Regions from separate parts of the Sphaerisporangium cinnabarinum genome, predicted to be linked through region 3. Evidence: riboswitches for the same ligand, from Rfam matches in the RefSeq annotation. Region 3 holds a riboswitch; each other region holds the start of a gene.

Region 1 (4,268 bases), on a different contig from region 3:
CGTCGCCGCATGCTCACGTTCACGTTCGTCGGCGGCGGGTTCGCGGGCATCGAGGCGCTGGCCGAGATCGAGGACATGGCCCGCTACGCGACGCGCAATTACGCGACGATCGAGGAGAAGGACCTCCGCTTCGTCATGATCGAGGGCGCGGGCCGCATCCTGCCCGAGCTCAGCGAGCCCATGGCGCAGTACGCGCTCGACGAGCTGAAGAAGCGCGGCATCGAGTTCCACCTCAGCACGTTCCTGTCGTCGTGCGTGGACGGCCACGTCGTCACCTCGACCGGGGTCGAGTTCGACTCCGACACGATCGTGTGGACCGCGGGCGTCAAGGCGAACCCGGTCCTCAAGGAGTCGTCGGACCTCCCGGTCGACAAGCTGGGCCGCATCACCGTGCTGCCGACGCTCCAGGTCGCGGACGCCGACGGCAACGTCGTGCCGAACGCGTGGGCCGCGGGCGACTGCGCCGCCGTCCCGGACGTGCTGAACCCGGGCAAGTTCTGCCCGCCGAACGCGCAGCACGCCATCCGTGAGGCCACGCGCCTCGCCGACAACCTCGCGCTCGAGCTGCACAGCGAGCCGCCGGTCGAGTACCGCCACAAGAGCGTCGGTACGGTCGCGTCGCTCGGTCTGTACAAGGGCGTCGCGGAGCTGTTCGGCGTGTTCAAGCTCCGCGGGACGCTCGCGTGGCTCATGCACCGCAGCTACCACGTCATGGCGATGCCGACGGGCAACCGCAAGATCCGCATCTTCATCGGCTGGATCGGCCAGTTCCTCATGGGCCGCGAGCTCGTCTCGCTCGGCTCGCTGCACGACCCGCGCGCGGAGTTCCGCGCCGCGTCCGTCCCGCCCAAGAAGGACGGCGACCCGGTCAAGCAGACCGCGCAGGGCTCGGCGGCCGCGGCGGAGTCCGGTGCGGGCACCGTCGACGCCGACGACCGGACGCCGGCGGCGAAGGCCTCCTGAGGCCGCGGCCGGGCCTGGCCCGGCCGTCGTGCCCGACGACGAGGGGCGAGCCGCGCGTGCGGCTCGCCCCTCGGCGCGTCCAGGTCCCGCGCGGGCGGCCGTCGCGCCGACGGGCCCGGGAGCTCCGCGCGCGCGGTAGATTCGGCCCGCGCCCCCATGGCCCAACTGGCAGAGGCGGCCGGCTTAAACCCGGCGTGTTCCGGGTTCGAGTCCCGGTGGGGGCACCGTGCCGGCGGGGAGCCGGCTCCGCGGCGCCTGCGACCGCGGGCTAGGACAGCCCCGTCGGGCCCTCCGGCTCGGCCGGGGGAGCGGCCTCCTGGCCGAGGACCACGACGGTGCCGTCCGGGTCCTGCACGCGTGCGACGCGCTCGCCCCACGGCTGGTCCGCGGGTGGCTCACCTAGACGGGCGGACCGCGTCGGGGAAGGCGTACTCGACCGTCCCGCGCAGCAGGTCACGGTAGAAGCCCAGCGACCGGTCGAGGTCGGCCACGGTGAGGACGGGGAAGAGGCTGCGGAACACGGTCGCTCCTCGGTGCGCTCGGCGGGTCCTCCCATCGTGCGCCTCGCGTCCCGGGCGCGCTCTCCGTGCCCGGGCCGGCGGGCCTCAGCGAGCGAGCAGCTCTTCGGTCGTCGTCCCCGGCACGGACAGCGTGACGCGCGTGCCCCACGGGTCGTGCACGACGACGGAGCGGCCGTCGTCCGCGTGCTCCAGCCCGCGGGCGCGGAGGCGCGCGACGAGCGCGTCGAGGTCCTCGCGGCCCGGCACCGTGACGGCGACGTCGCCGAGACCGAGGCTCGCGGCGCGGGGCCCGGCGCCCGCGCTGTTCCACACGTTCATCGCGACGTGGTGGTGGTACCCGCCCGCGGACGCGAAGAGCGCCCCGCTGTACCCGGTGAGCGTCGCCTCGAAGCCGACGGCGTCGACGTAGAAGGCGTGGGCGGTCGCGACGTCGCCCACCTGGAGGTGCACGTGGCCGACGCGGCCCGCGAGCGAGGGGCCGGCGTCGAACGTCTCCTGGTCGAGGTGCGTGCGCAGATAGGCGTTCGGGTCGAGGAACGTCGTCGTCATGAGGATCTGGCCGTGCTCGCGCACCCAGGTCTCGCGGGGGCGGTCGGTGTAGAGCTCGACGCCGTTGCCCTCGGGGTCGGTGAAGTAGAACGCCTCGCTGACGAGGTGGTCGCTCGACCCGACGAACGTGCCGCGGCGGTCCTGCGCGGCGCGGTACACGGTCGCGGCGAGGCTCGGGCCGTCGTCGAACAGGAAGGCCGTGTGGAACAGGCCGGCCTGGCGCGGGTCGACGGGCGGGAGCCCGGGCGTGTGCACGAGGCGCAGCATGGGCGTGCGGCCGCGGCCCAGCACACGGTGCACCTCCGCGCCGCGCGACCGCTCCTCGAGCGGGGCGAGGGCGAACGCGCCCGTGTAGTACGAGGTCATGAGCTCGAGGTCGCCCACGCGCAGCGTGACGGCGTCCATGCTCGTGGACGGGGACAGGAGGCGGTCGGTCGGCGCGCCCGGCGTGCTCGTGGTCATGTCTTCTCCAACTTGTTGTCGCTACAACTATATTCCCACACCGTGGCGAGAACTCCCGCACCGGCGCCGTCCTTGCTAGGGTCGGCGCGAACCACGCGGGGCGTCCCGCCCGGGCCACGGCCCGGGCCGAGGGACTGAGACGAGCGGTACGGCCGCCCGGACCCGTCGAACCTGATCTCGCTAGCACGAGCGGAGGAACGTGGGCATGACGACGCCTGCTGCCATCACCCTGAACCCTGTCCTCGCGGACGACCCGACCGCGCTCGTCCGGCAGGAGGAGACCGGCTTCACCGCCGACCTCGCCCGCCGGTACGCGGACCTCTTCGAGACGTTCTACGACCACCCCTTCCTGGCCGGGCTGCGCGACGGCTCCGTCGAGCCCGCCGCGGTCCGCCACTACGTGGGCCAGGACCACCAGTACCTCACGGCCTACCTGCGCTGCTACGGCCTCGGCATGGCCCTCGCGCCCGACCGGTCGTGGGCGGCCTACTTCCACGACAAGGCCGGCTTCCTCCTCGACGACGAGTCGCACGCGCACCACGCGATGTGCGACTTCCTCGGCGTGACGTACGAGGAGGCGCAGACGCACCGCCTCGCGCCGAGCGCGCAGGCCTACGTCGACCACATGACGGCGGCCGGCCGCGACTCGCTCGGCGTGCTGCTCGCCGCGCTGCTGCCGTGCCCGTGGACCTACATCTGGTCCGCGCGACGCTTCTGGCTCGGCGAGCGCGAGACGACGCCCGGCGCCCTCGCCGACGACCACCCGCTCGCGGGCTGGTGGCAGTTCTACGCGGCCGAGCGCACCGAGGACGTCCTCACGGACCTGCGCGCACGCCTCGACGCGCTCGCCGCGGACGCGGGCGAGGCGGAGCGCGCGCGCATGGAGCGCGCGTTCGAGCTGAGCTGCCGCCACGAGATCCGCTTCTGGCAGATGGCCTGGTCGCTCGAGGGTTGGTGACGCGTCCGGCCGGGCCCGCGGCCGACCGTCGCGCCGTGCGCCCGGCCTTACGCCAGCAGCAGATGACCGCCCGGGTGCCTCGGCACCCGGGCGGGCCGCGGGTAGCGTGATCGCATGGACGCGACGAGCGCGGTGCCGGACGGGGTGCGCGATGCGGTGCCGGACGTGGTGACGCCGCGCCCCCGGTCCCGGACGGGCGGACGGGCGGAACCCCTCCTGCGCCACGTCATCGGCGGGATCCTGCGGCGGGCGCGGCTCGCGCAGGGGCGCACGCTCGTGGACGTCGCGGCCGCCGCGCGCGTCTCCACCGCCTACCTGTCCGAGGTGGAGCGCGGGCGCAAGGAGGCGTCGTCCGAGGTCCTCGCCGCCGTCTGCGGCGCCCTCGGCCTGCGGCTCGTCGACCTCGTCGCCCGCACGGGCGAGGAGCTGCGGCCGCTCGCACCTGTCCGCGTGCTGTCCTCCGCGCGGGAGCGGGGTGCCCTCTCCGCGCCGCGGCACGTCGCGCCGGTGGGCGAACCCGTGCGAGACCTCCCCGTCGCCGAGACGCTCCGCCGTCCGACCGCGCGCGCCGGCGACGTCCTGCTCCTCGCGGCCTGAGCGGCGGTCCCCACCGCACCGCACCGCGTGTCGTGCGGAGGCCGGGCACCGTGCGCGCCGATACCGTCGGTCCATGACGGAGCCGCAGACCGCGCACGGCACGGCAGCCCAGGACGTCCCGGCCCTCCAGGACCTCGTCGACGACGCCGCGTTCCTCTCCCACGAGCACCAGCTCCACCTGTCGGACCTCCACGGCGACGACGCCTGGGCCGCCGACA
Region 2 (4,268 bases), on a different contig from region 3:
AGGTTCGCGTAGTTGTCGAGGCCCCAGCCGCCGCCCGGGACGCGGAACGAGCGCACCACGAGGGTGCCGAGCGGGAGCCCGACGAGCACGACGACCACGGCCGCGGTGAGCGCCGCGGGCGCCAGGTCGCCCGTCGGGCGGCCGTCGCGCCACAGGCGCAGCGGGTGCGCGGACGACGCCGAGGACGACAGGTTCAGGGCCCGCTCGCGCCGGGCCCGCGTGCGGTTCGCGACGGTGAGCGCCGCAGCGACGACCACGAGCTGCACGACCGACAGCACCGCCGCGGTGCGCAGGTCGAGGAACTGGGTCGTCTGGATCCAGATCTCCGTCTCGATGGTCCCGTAGCGGATGCCGCCGAGCACGAGCACGACGCCGAACGCCGTCGCGCAGAAGAGGAAGACGATCGACGCGGCGCTCGTGATCGCGGGCGTCAGCGCCGGGAGCGTCACGGTGCGGAACGCGCGCCACGGCGTCGCGCCGAGGGCGCGCGCGGCCTGCTCGGCGCGCGGGTCGAGGTGCTCCCAGAGCCCGCCGACCGTGCGCACCACCACGGAGTAGTTGAAGAACACGAGCGCGACGACGATCGCCGCGAACGTCTCGTCGAGCTGCAGGAACCCCAGCGGGCCGCCCTGCACGAGCAGCGACCGGAACGCGACGCCGACGACGACGGTCGGCAGCACGAACGGGACCGTGACGAGCGCGCGCACGACCCGCCGCCCGGGGAACCGGCACCGGTACAGCACGTACGCGCCGGGCACGCCGAGCAGCAGCGACAGCGCCGTGCCGAGCACGGCCTGCCAGAGCGTGAGGCCGACGATCCGCCACGTGCGGGGCTCGGAGAAGACCTCCGCGAACCCCGAGAGGTCGAGGCCGCCGTCGTCCCCGACGAACCCGCGCGCCACGAGCGTGACGACCGGCCACGCGAAGAACACCCCGAGGAACGCGAGCGGCACGGCCGCCGCCAGACCCCACAGCACCCCGCGCCCGACGCCGCCCCGCCGGACCTCCCGACCCCTCACCACGGCTCTCCCCCGCGCGACCAGGGCTTCCCCTCGCGTGACCACGGCTCTACCCCGCGAGGTAGAGCCGTGGTCGCCCGGGGACCGGGGGTCAGTCGACGACCGTCGCCGTCCATGCCTTGATCCACTCGTCGCGGTGCGCCGAGACGTCCGCGGGCGCGACCTCGAAGGGCTCGTCGGCGAGCGGCGCGAGCTCGGCCCAGCCGTCGGGCAGCGCGACGGAGTCGTCGGCCGGGTACATGTACATCTGGTCCGCGACGTCGGCCTGGAACGTCTCGCTCACGAGGAAGTCGAGGAACTGCTGCGCGCCCTCGGGGTTCTTCGCGTTCGCGAGCACGCCCGCGTACTCGACCTGGCGGAAGCACGTGTCGAGCAGGGCGCCCGTGGTCGACGCGGAGCCGTCCTCGGTGAGCGTGAACGCGGGCGACGTCGAGTACGACAGCACGAGCGGGCGCGGGCCCGCGCCCTCCGAGCCGGAGAAGTCCACGTAGTACGCGTCCGACCAGCCGTCGACGACCTTCACGCCGTTGGCGCGCAGGTCCGCCCAGTAGTCCTCCCAGCCGTCCTCGCCGAACGCCCCGACGGTCGCGAGGAGGAACGCGAGGCCCGGCGACGACGTCGCGGGGTTGGTCACGACGAGGAGGTCCCGGTACTCGGGCTTCGCCAGGTCCTCGAGCGTCACGGGCTCGGGGATCCCCGCGTCGGCGAACCACGTGTGGTCCACGTTGACGCACACGTCCCCGAGGTCGACGGCGGTGAGCTCGCCGCCGTCGCCGACCGCGTACGACGCCGCGGACTCCGAGACGTCCGCGGGCGTGTACGGCTCGAGGACGCCCTCGTCGATGGCGCGCGACGCGAAGGTGTTGTCGATCCCGAACACGACGTCGCCGAGCGGCGAGTCCTTCGTGAGGATCAGCTGGTTGACCAGCGCACCGCCGTCTCCGGGCGCGACCTGCTCGACCGTGAGCCCGCTCTCCTCCTCGAACGCGGCGAGCACGTCGTGGCTCACCGCGAAGGAGTCGTGGGTCACCAGGGTGACCGTGCCCCCGCTGCCCGACGACGCGCCGTCGCCCCCGGCGCCGTCGCCGCCCGAGCAGGCCGCGAGGGCGAGGAGCGCGAGCGTCGCGCCCACGCCGGTCGCGAGGGCCCGGCCGCGGCGGCCGACGGTGGTCGTGTGCTGCATGTGTCCTCCCTGGACGTTCAGGAGGGGTCCACCAACCCGACGAGCCGCGCGCCGGGTGGGCGCGACGGACCGCGCGAGCAGGTGATCGAGATTCCCGACTTCCTCCACCGGTGCTAACCGGATCAGGTTCGAGGGTCTGCGGTGGTCCGCACTCTCAGCTCCTCCAGGAGCTCCCCTGTCGTTCACCGCGAGCCTACACCGGCCCCTCACCCCGAGAGTCCCCTGAGAGGACCCTGAGCACGGGCGACCGCGGACCAGGGGCGGCTCGGGGCTCGTCCCCGATGCCGCGGGCGTGCGCGTCGCGGGAGGGTCGGTACGGCCGCCGGGAGCCCGGCGGCCACCAGGACACGACGCGGCGCGGTGAGCCACGACGCGCCGGCAGGGGCACGACGAGAGGACGGACGAGGACGTGACGACGACAGGTGCGGCACAGCGGAGCACCCCGCGCGAGGGCCCGCCCGCTGAGAGCGCTGAGGGCGCTGAGGGCGGTGCGCGACCCGCGATCGCGACCGCGCGCGGGCTGGTGAAGACGTACGGGCGCGGCGAGGCCGCGGTCCGGGCGCTCGACGGCGTGGACGTGGACGTCGAGAAGGGTCGGCTGACCGCGATCATGGGCCCGTCCGGGTCCGGGAAGTCCACGCTCCTGCACTGCCTCGCAGGGCTCGACTCCCCCACGGCGGGGACCGTCGTCGTCGACGGAGAGACCGTCTCCGCGATGAGCGAGCGCCGGCTGACGCGCCTGCGGCGCACGCGCCTGGGGTTCGTCTTCCAGTCGTTCAACCTCGTGCCGACGCTCACGGCGGAGGAGAACATCGTGCTGCCGCTCGCGATCGCCCGCCGTCCCGTCGACCGGGAGTGGTTCGACCGCGTGGTCGACGCCGTGGGCCTGCGCCCCCGCCTGGGGCACCGGCCCGCCGAGCTGTCGGGCGGGCAGCAGCAGCGCGTCGCGTGCGCGCGGGCGCTCGTGTCGCGTCCCGCGATCGTGCTGGCGGACGAGCCGACGGGGAACCTCGACTCGCGCGCCGCCGCGGAGGTCCTGGGCTTCCTGCGCGCGTCCGTGGACGACCTCGGCCAGTCCGTCGCGATGGTCACGCACGACCCGACCGCCGCGTCGTACGCCCACCGGGTGCTCTTCCTCGCGGACGGCCGCCTCGTGACCGAGCTCCACGACCCGACGCCGCAGGCGGTCCTCGACACGCTGGGCGCCCTCACGCCCGCCGCGCCGTCGCCGGCGCACGCGCCCGCGGGCGCCGCCGGGGTGCCGACGACGGCGGCCGCCCGATGATGGGCCGGATCGCGCTGCGCGGCGTGCGCGCGCACGGCGCGCAGCTCGTCCTCTCGGTCCTCGCGGTGACGATCGGCGTCGCGTTCGTGACCGGGACGTTCGCCCTGCGTGCGATGCTCGCCACCACGTTCGACGGCATCGTCGCCTCGTCGGTCCAGGCGGACGCGTACGTGCGCGGCGCGTCGTCGGCCGGGGACGCGCTGATGTCGGCGTCGGCCCAGGTGGGCGGTGCGCGCAGCCTCGTCCCGGCGGACCTGGCGCGCGACCTCGGCGCGCGCGACGACGTCGCGCTCGCGCTCCCGGACGTGAGCGGTCCCGCGGTGCTCGTGGGCGCGGACGGGACCGCGGTCCTCGGCAGCCAGGCGCCGAGCATCGGCGTCGCCTACGACCCCCGCGACCCCGGCCCGCAGGTGGTCGACGGCCGCGCACCCCGCGACGGTGGCGAGGTCGCGCTCGAGTCGGCGACGCTCGCGTCGTCGGGCCTCGCGGTGGGCGGCACGACCGACGTCGTGCTGGGCGACGCCGTGCGGCCCGTGCGCGTGGTCGGCGAGGTCTCGCTGTCCGCGCCGATGGCGGGCGCGACGATCGTCCTGCTCGACGCCGGGACCGCCGCCGCGACGTACGCGCCCGACGGCCTCGTCCCGTCGGTCGCTCTGTACGCGGCCGACGACGTCTCCCCGGAGGCGCTGCGGGACGCCGTCGCGACCGCGCTCCCCGCGGGCGCCGAGGCGCTGACGGGGGCGGAGCTGCGCGCCGAGACGAGCGAGGCGATCACCGACCA
Region 3 (4,268 bases):
CTGGAGGCCCAGGAGGCCAACGTCCCGTAGCCCGGATCGTCAGCGCCGATGCCGAGCATGCGTCTGCCGCTCGTGCAGGGCGGCTCGTGGGCTGTGTCCGCATGGTCGGCCCCACCACGGGTCTTCGGTCAGAGGGCGAGGTCGAGGCGGCCCTGGGGGGACGAGCTCGCGAGGGCGCCCTCGCGGCGGGGGATGCGCCCGGCGCCCGCGGCGAGCCGGCCCGACTCGACGGCGAGGCGCATCGCGTGGGCCATGCGGACCGGGTCGGCGGCGCGCGTGACGGCCGTCGCGAGGAGCACGCCGTCGCAGCCGAGCTCCATGGCGAGCGCGGCGTCGGACGCCGTGCCGATCCCCGCGTCGAGGATCACGGGCACCCGGGCCGCGGCGGCGATCGCCTCGATGTTGCGCGGGTTGAGGATGCCGAGCCCGGTGCCGATGGGCGCCCCCAGGGGCATGACGGCCGCGCAGCCGACGTCCTCCAGCCGGCGCGCGAGGATCGGGTCGTCGTTCGTGTACGGCAGCACGACGAACCCGTCGCGGACGAGCTGGTCGGCCGCCTCGACGAGGCCGACCGGGTCGGGCAGGAGGGTCACGTCGTCGGCGATCACCTCGAGCTTGACCCACTCGGTGCCGCACGCCTCGCGCGCGAGGCGCGCGGTGAGCACGGCCTCGCGCACGGAGAAGCACCCGGCGGTGTTGGGCAGCGCGCGGATGCCGAGGCGGGCGAGCAGCGCCCAGATCCCCGCGTCGGGGCTCGCGTCGCCGCCGGCACGGACGGCGACGCGCCGCATCGCGACGGTGGTCAGGGCGGTGCCCGACGCGACGAGCGCGTCCTCGAGCGTGAGCAGGTTCGCGGCCCCGCCGGTGCCCATGACGAGGCGGGACCCGATCGGGGTGCCGGCGACGACGAGCGGGTCGTCGACACCGGCCGGGCCGCTCGCGGTGGCGGGGGAGAGGTCGGTCGTGGTCATGGGTCCTCCTCAGCCGCCCTGGACGGCGGTGACGATCTCGATGCGGTCCCCGGGGGCGACGACGGTCGTCGCCCAGGCGCCGCGCGGCACGACGGCGTCCCCGACCGCCACCGCGACGCCCTGCGGCGTGCCGTCGGCGACGTAGGCGGGGACGAGCGCGGCGACGAGCCGCTCCAGGTCGACGTCGCCGTCGAGCGGGTACGGCTCGCCGTTGACGAGCGCGGTCGGTGCGGGTGCGGTCACGGGTCTCACCTCGGTGTCGTGGCGGTGCGGACGAAGCGGTCGGTGCGGGCGGTCGCGAGGGCGGTCGCGACGTCGTCCCCGGGGGCGGTCCCGCCGGGCTCGGTCCCGTCGTCCCCGGGAAGGCCGCCGAGCCCGGCGACGACGGCGTCGGCCGTGAGCGGGGCGAGCAGGATGCCGTTGCGGCCGTGGCCCGTCGCGAGGTGCAGCCCCGGGACGTCCGTGGGCCCGACGAGCGGAAGGTTGTCCGGGGTCGCCGGGCGGGCCCGCGGCGTCACCTCGACCAGGGCGGCCTCGTCGATCCCCGGCAGGAGGGCACGCGCGTCCCGCAGGAGCGCGAAGACGCCGCCGGCGGTGGCGCGGCGGTCGTCGGGGTTCTCCTCGGTGGTCGCCCCCACGACGACCTCCCGGTGCCCGGCGCGCGGCCCACCAGGCTCCGGGTCGCGCGGCACGACGTACACCGGCCGGCCCTGCACCAGCCCGCGCACGACGTGCTCCAGCGCGAGGTCCGGGCCCGCGTCGAGCCGCAGCGTCTGTCCCTTCACCGGGCGGGTGGGCACGACGACGCCCGGCACGCCCGCGAGCAGGGCGCCCGACTGCCAGCCCGCCGCAACGACGACCGCACCCGCGCGGTGGAGCCGGCCCGCGTCGTCGTGCACGCCGACGACGCGCCCGGCCGGGTCGAGCGCGAGCCGGGTCGCGGCCGCGCGGACGACGCGCGCCCCGGTGGCCGAGCTCGCGCCTGGGGCGTCGCGTCGGCCGAGCACCGCGAGCAGCGCGGCGTGCGTCGCCCGCGGGTCGACCGCGTGGTCCGCGGGCGCCCACGCGGCCCCGGCGACGCGCGGCCCGAGGTAGGGCTCGCGGCGGCGCGCGTCGGCGACGGTGAGCTCGTGCGACGCGAGACCGTGCACCGCGTGCAGGGCGAGGACGCGACGGAGCAGCGCGAGGTCGTCCGCGTCGTAGGCGAGAGTGAGCGTCCCGGCGGTCCGCAGCCCGACGTCCGCCCCCGTCGCCGCGTGCAGGTCCGCGCCGAACGCGGGCCACGCCGCAGCGGCCGCGAGGTGGAGCCGCAGGGCGGCCTCCTCCCCGAAGTCGGCCTCGGTCACCGGTGCGAGCATCCCCGCGGCGGCGTGCGTCGCGCCCGCGCCCGGCGCCGGATCGAGCACCGTGACGGTCATGCCCGCGCTCGCCGCACGCCACGCGACGGCGAGGCCGACGATCCCGCCCCCGACGACGACGACGTCGCGCGCCTCGCCGGGCACGGCGGAGCCACCCGCGGACGAGTGGACGGACAGGCTCATGTGCGCTCCCTTCGCTGGCATGACCCAGATCAGGTTCGACGGTCGGCGGCGACGCCCTCTCAGCCCCGTGCGGGGCTCCCGTGCTGTCGGCCACAGTACCTCCTGCGGCGGACGCGCCGGGGCTAGGCTCCCGCGGGTGAGCTCCGAGACCTCCACCACCTTGGCCGCCCTCGCCCCGGCGGCGACGGACGCCGCACGCGCCCGGCTCGCCGACGCCCGCCTGTACCTCTGCACGGACGCGCGCGAGGAGCGCGGCGACCTCGAGGACTTCCTGCGGGCGGCGCTCGCGGGCGGGGTGGACGTCGTGCAGCTCCGCGACAAGACGCTCGACGTCGCGCGCGAGCTCGAGCTCCAGGAGGTCGTCGCGCGGGTCGCGACGGAGCACGGCGCGCTGTGGGCCGTGAACGACCGGGCGGACGTGGCGTCGGTCACGGGCGCCCCGGTCGTGCACATGGGTCAGGGCGACCTGCCCGTGCCGGCGGTCCGGGCGCTGCTGGGCGCGGGGCCCGTCCTCGGCCGGTCCACGCACTCGGCCGCGCAGGCGGCCGCGGCGGAGGCCGACCCGGCGGTGGACTACTTCTGCGTGGGCCCGTTGTGGGCGACCCCGACGAAGCCGGGACGCGCCGCCGTCGGCCTCGACCTGCTGCGGGACGTCGCGGCGACCCGGCCCGCGACGCCCTGGTTCGCGATCGGCGGCATCGACGCGGACCGGCTCGACGCGGTCCTCGACGCGGGCGCGACCCGGATCGTGGTGGTGCGCGCGATCACCGGGGCGAGCGACCCGGAGGCGGCCGCCCGCGCCCTGCGCGAGCGGGTCCTGGAGCGCGCCGTCGCGCGCGCCGACGCCTGAGACGCGGGACGAGCCTCGCCGCACGGCGACTATCCTGGGCGGGTGACGTCACCCGCCACCGCTCCCGACACCCCCACCACCGCCGAGGTGGCCTCGACACCGCGGCCCGTGCTCGTCGTCGACTTCGGCGCCCAGTACGCGCAGCTCATCGCGCGCCGCGTGCGCGAGGCCAACGTCTACTCCGAGATCGTGCCGCACACGTTCACGGTCGAGCAGATGCTCGCCAAGGACCCGGCCGCGATCATCCTCTCGGGCGGTCCCTCGTCCGTGTACGCGACGGGCGCCCCGTTCGTCGACCCGGCGCTGTTCGAGGCCGGCGTCCCCGTCATGGGCATCTGCTACGGCTTCCAGGCCATGGCGAAGGCGCTCGGCGGCGAGGTCGCCCAGACGGGCCTGCGCGAGTACGGCGGCACCGAGGTCGAGGTGTGCGCCGCGGGCGTGCTGCTCGACGGCACGCCGCAGAACCAGACCACGTGGATGAGCCACGGCGACGCCGTGCACCGCGCGCCCGAGGGCTTCGAGGTCCTCGCGACGTCGTCCGGCTCGCCGGTCGCCGCGTTCGAGGACCGCGAGCGCCGCCTCTACGGCGTGCAGTGGCACCCCGAGGTCAAGCACTCCGCGCACGGCCAGACGGTGCTGGAGCACTTCCTGTACGACGGCGCGGGACTCGCCCCGGACTGGACGCCCGGCAACGTCATCGCGGACCAGGTCGCGGCGATCCGCGCCCAGGTGGGCGACGCGCGCGTCATCTGCGCGCTCTCGGGCGGCGTGGACTCCGCCGTCGCCGCGGCGCTCGTGCAGCGCGCGGTGGGCGACCAGCTCACGTGCGTGCACGTCGACCACGGGCTGATGCGCGCGGGCGAGGTCGAGCAGATCGAGCGCGACTTCGTCGCGGCGACGGGCGTC

Evidence for each region. Region 3 has a riboswitch for thiamine pyrophosphate ahead of thiO (glycine oxidase ThiO). Riboswitches for the same ligand answer to the same signal wherever they lie in the genome.
Region 1: linked by a shared signal. The riboswitch ahead of ACZ4MO_RS12440 (thiaminase II/PqqC family protein) and the one ahead of thiO (glycine oxidase ThiO) in region 3 are both predicted to bind thiamine pyrophosphate.
Region 2: linked by a shared signal. The riboswitch ahead of ACZ4MO_RS16305 (thiamine ABC transporter substrate-binding protein) and the one ahead of thiO (glycine oxidase ThiO) in region 3 are both predicted to bind thiamine pyrophosphate.

What each region holds. Positions count from the first base shown of each region.
Region 1 is NZ_JBVHRG010000007.1:257,751-262,018, forward strand. Features, by position in the region: gene ACZ4MO_RS12420 (NAD(P)/FAD-dependent oxidoreductase) at 1-963, shown strand, start outside; tRNA gene ACZ4MO_RS12425 (tRNA-Leu) at 1,114-1,187, shown strand; gene ACZ4MO_RS12430 (hypothetical protein) at 1,359-1,484, opposite strand; gene ACZ4MO_RS12435 (VOC family protein) at 1,569-2,495, opposite strand; TPP riboswitch at 2,582-2,710, shown strand; gene ACZ4MO_RS12440 (thiaminase II/PqqC family protein) at 2,701-3,453, shown strand; gene ACZ4MO_RS12445 (helix-turn-helix domain-containing protein) at 3,610-4,050, shown strand; gene ACZ4MO_RS12450 (DUF6882 domain-containing protein) at 4,124-4,268, shown strand, end outside.
Region 2 is NZ_JBVHRG010000011.1:175,851-180,118, forward strand. Features, by position in the region: gene ACZ4MO_RS16300 (ABC transporter permease) at 1-1,019, opposite strand, end outside; gene ACZ4MO_RS16305 (thiamine ABC transporter substrate-binding protein) at 1,111-2,202, opposite strand; TPP riboswitch at 2,285-2,389, opposite strand; gene ACZ4MO_RS16310 (ATP-binding cassette domain-containing protein) at 2,705-3,487, shown strand; gene ACZ4MO_RS16315 (ABC transporter permease) at 3,484-4,268, shown strand, end outside.
Region 3 is NZ_JBVHRG010000002.1:409,157-413,424, reverse strand. Features, by position in the region: gene ACZ4MO_RS04860 (ThiF family adenylyltransferase) at 1-30, shown strand, start outside; gene ACZ4MO_RS04855 (thiazole synthase) at 129-971, opposite strand; gene thiS (sulfur carrier protein ThiS) at 981-1,214, opposite strand; gene thiO (glycine oxidase ThiO) at 1,220-2,512, opposite strand; TPP riboswitch at 2,502-2,604, opposite strand; gene thiE (thiamine phosphate synthase) at 2,649-3,362, shown strand; gene guaA (glutamine-hydrolyzing GMP synthase) at 3,450-4,268, shown strand, end outside.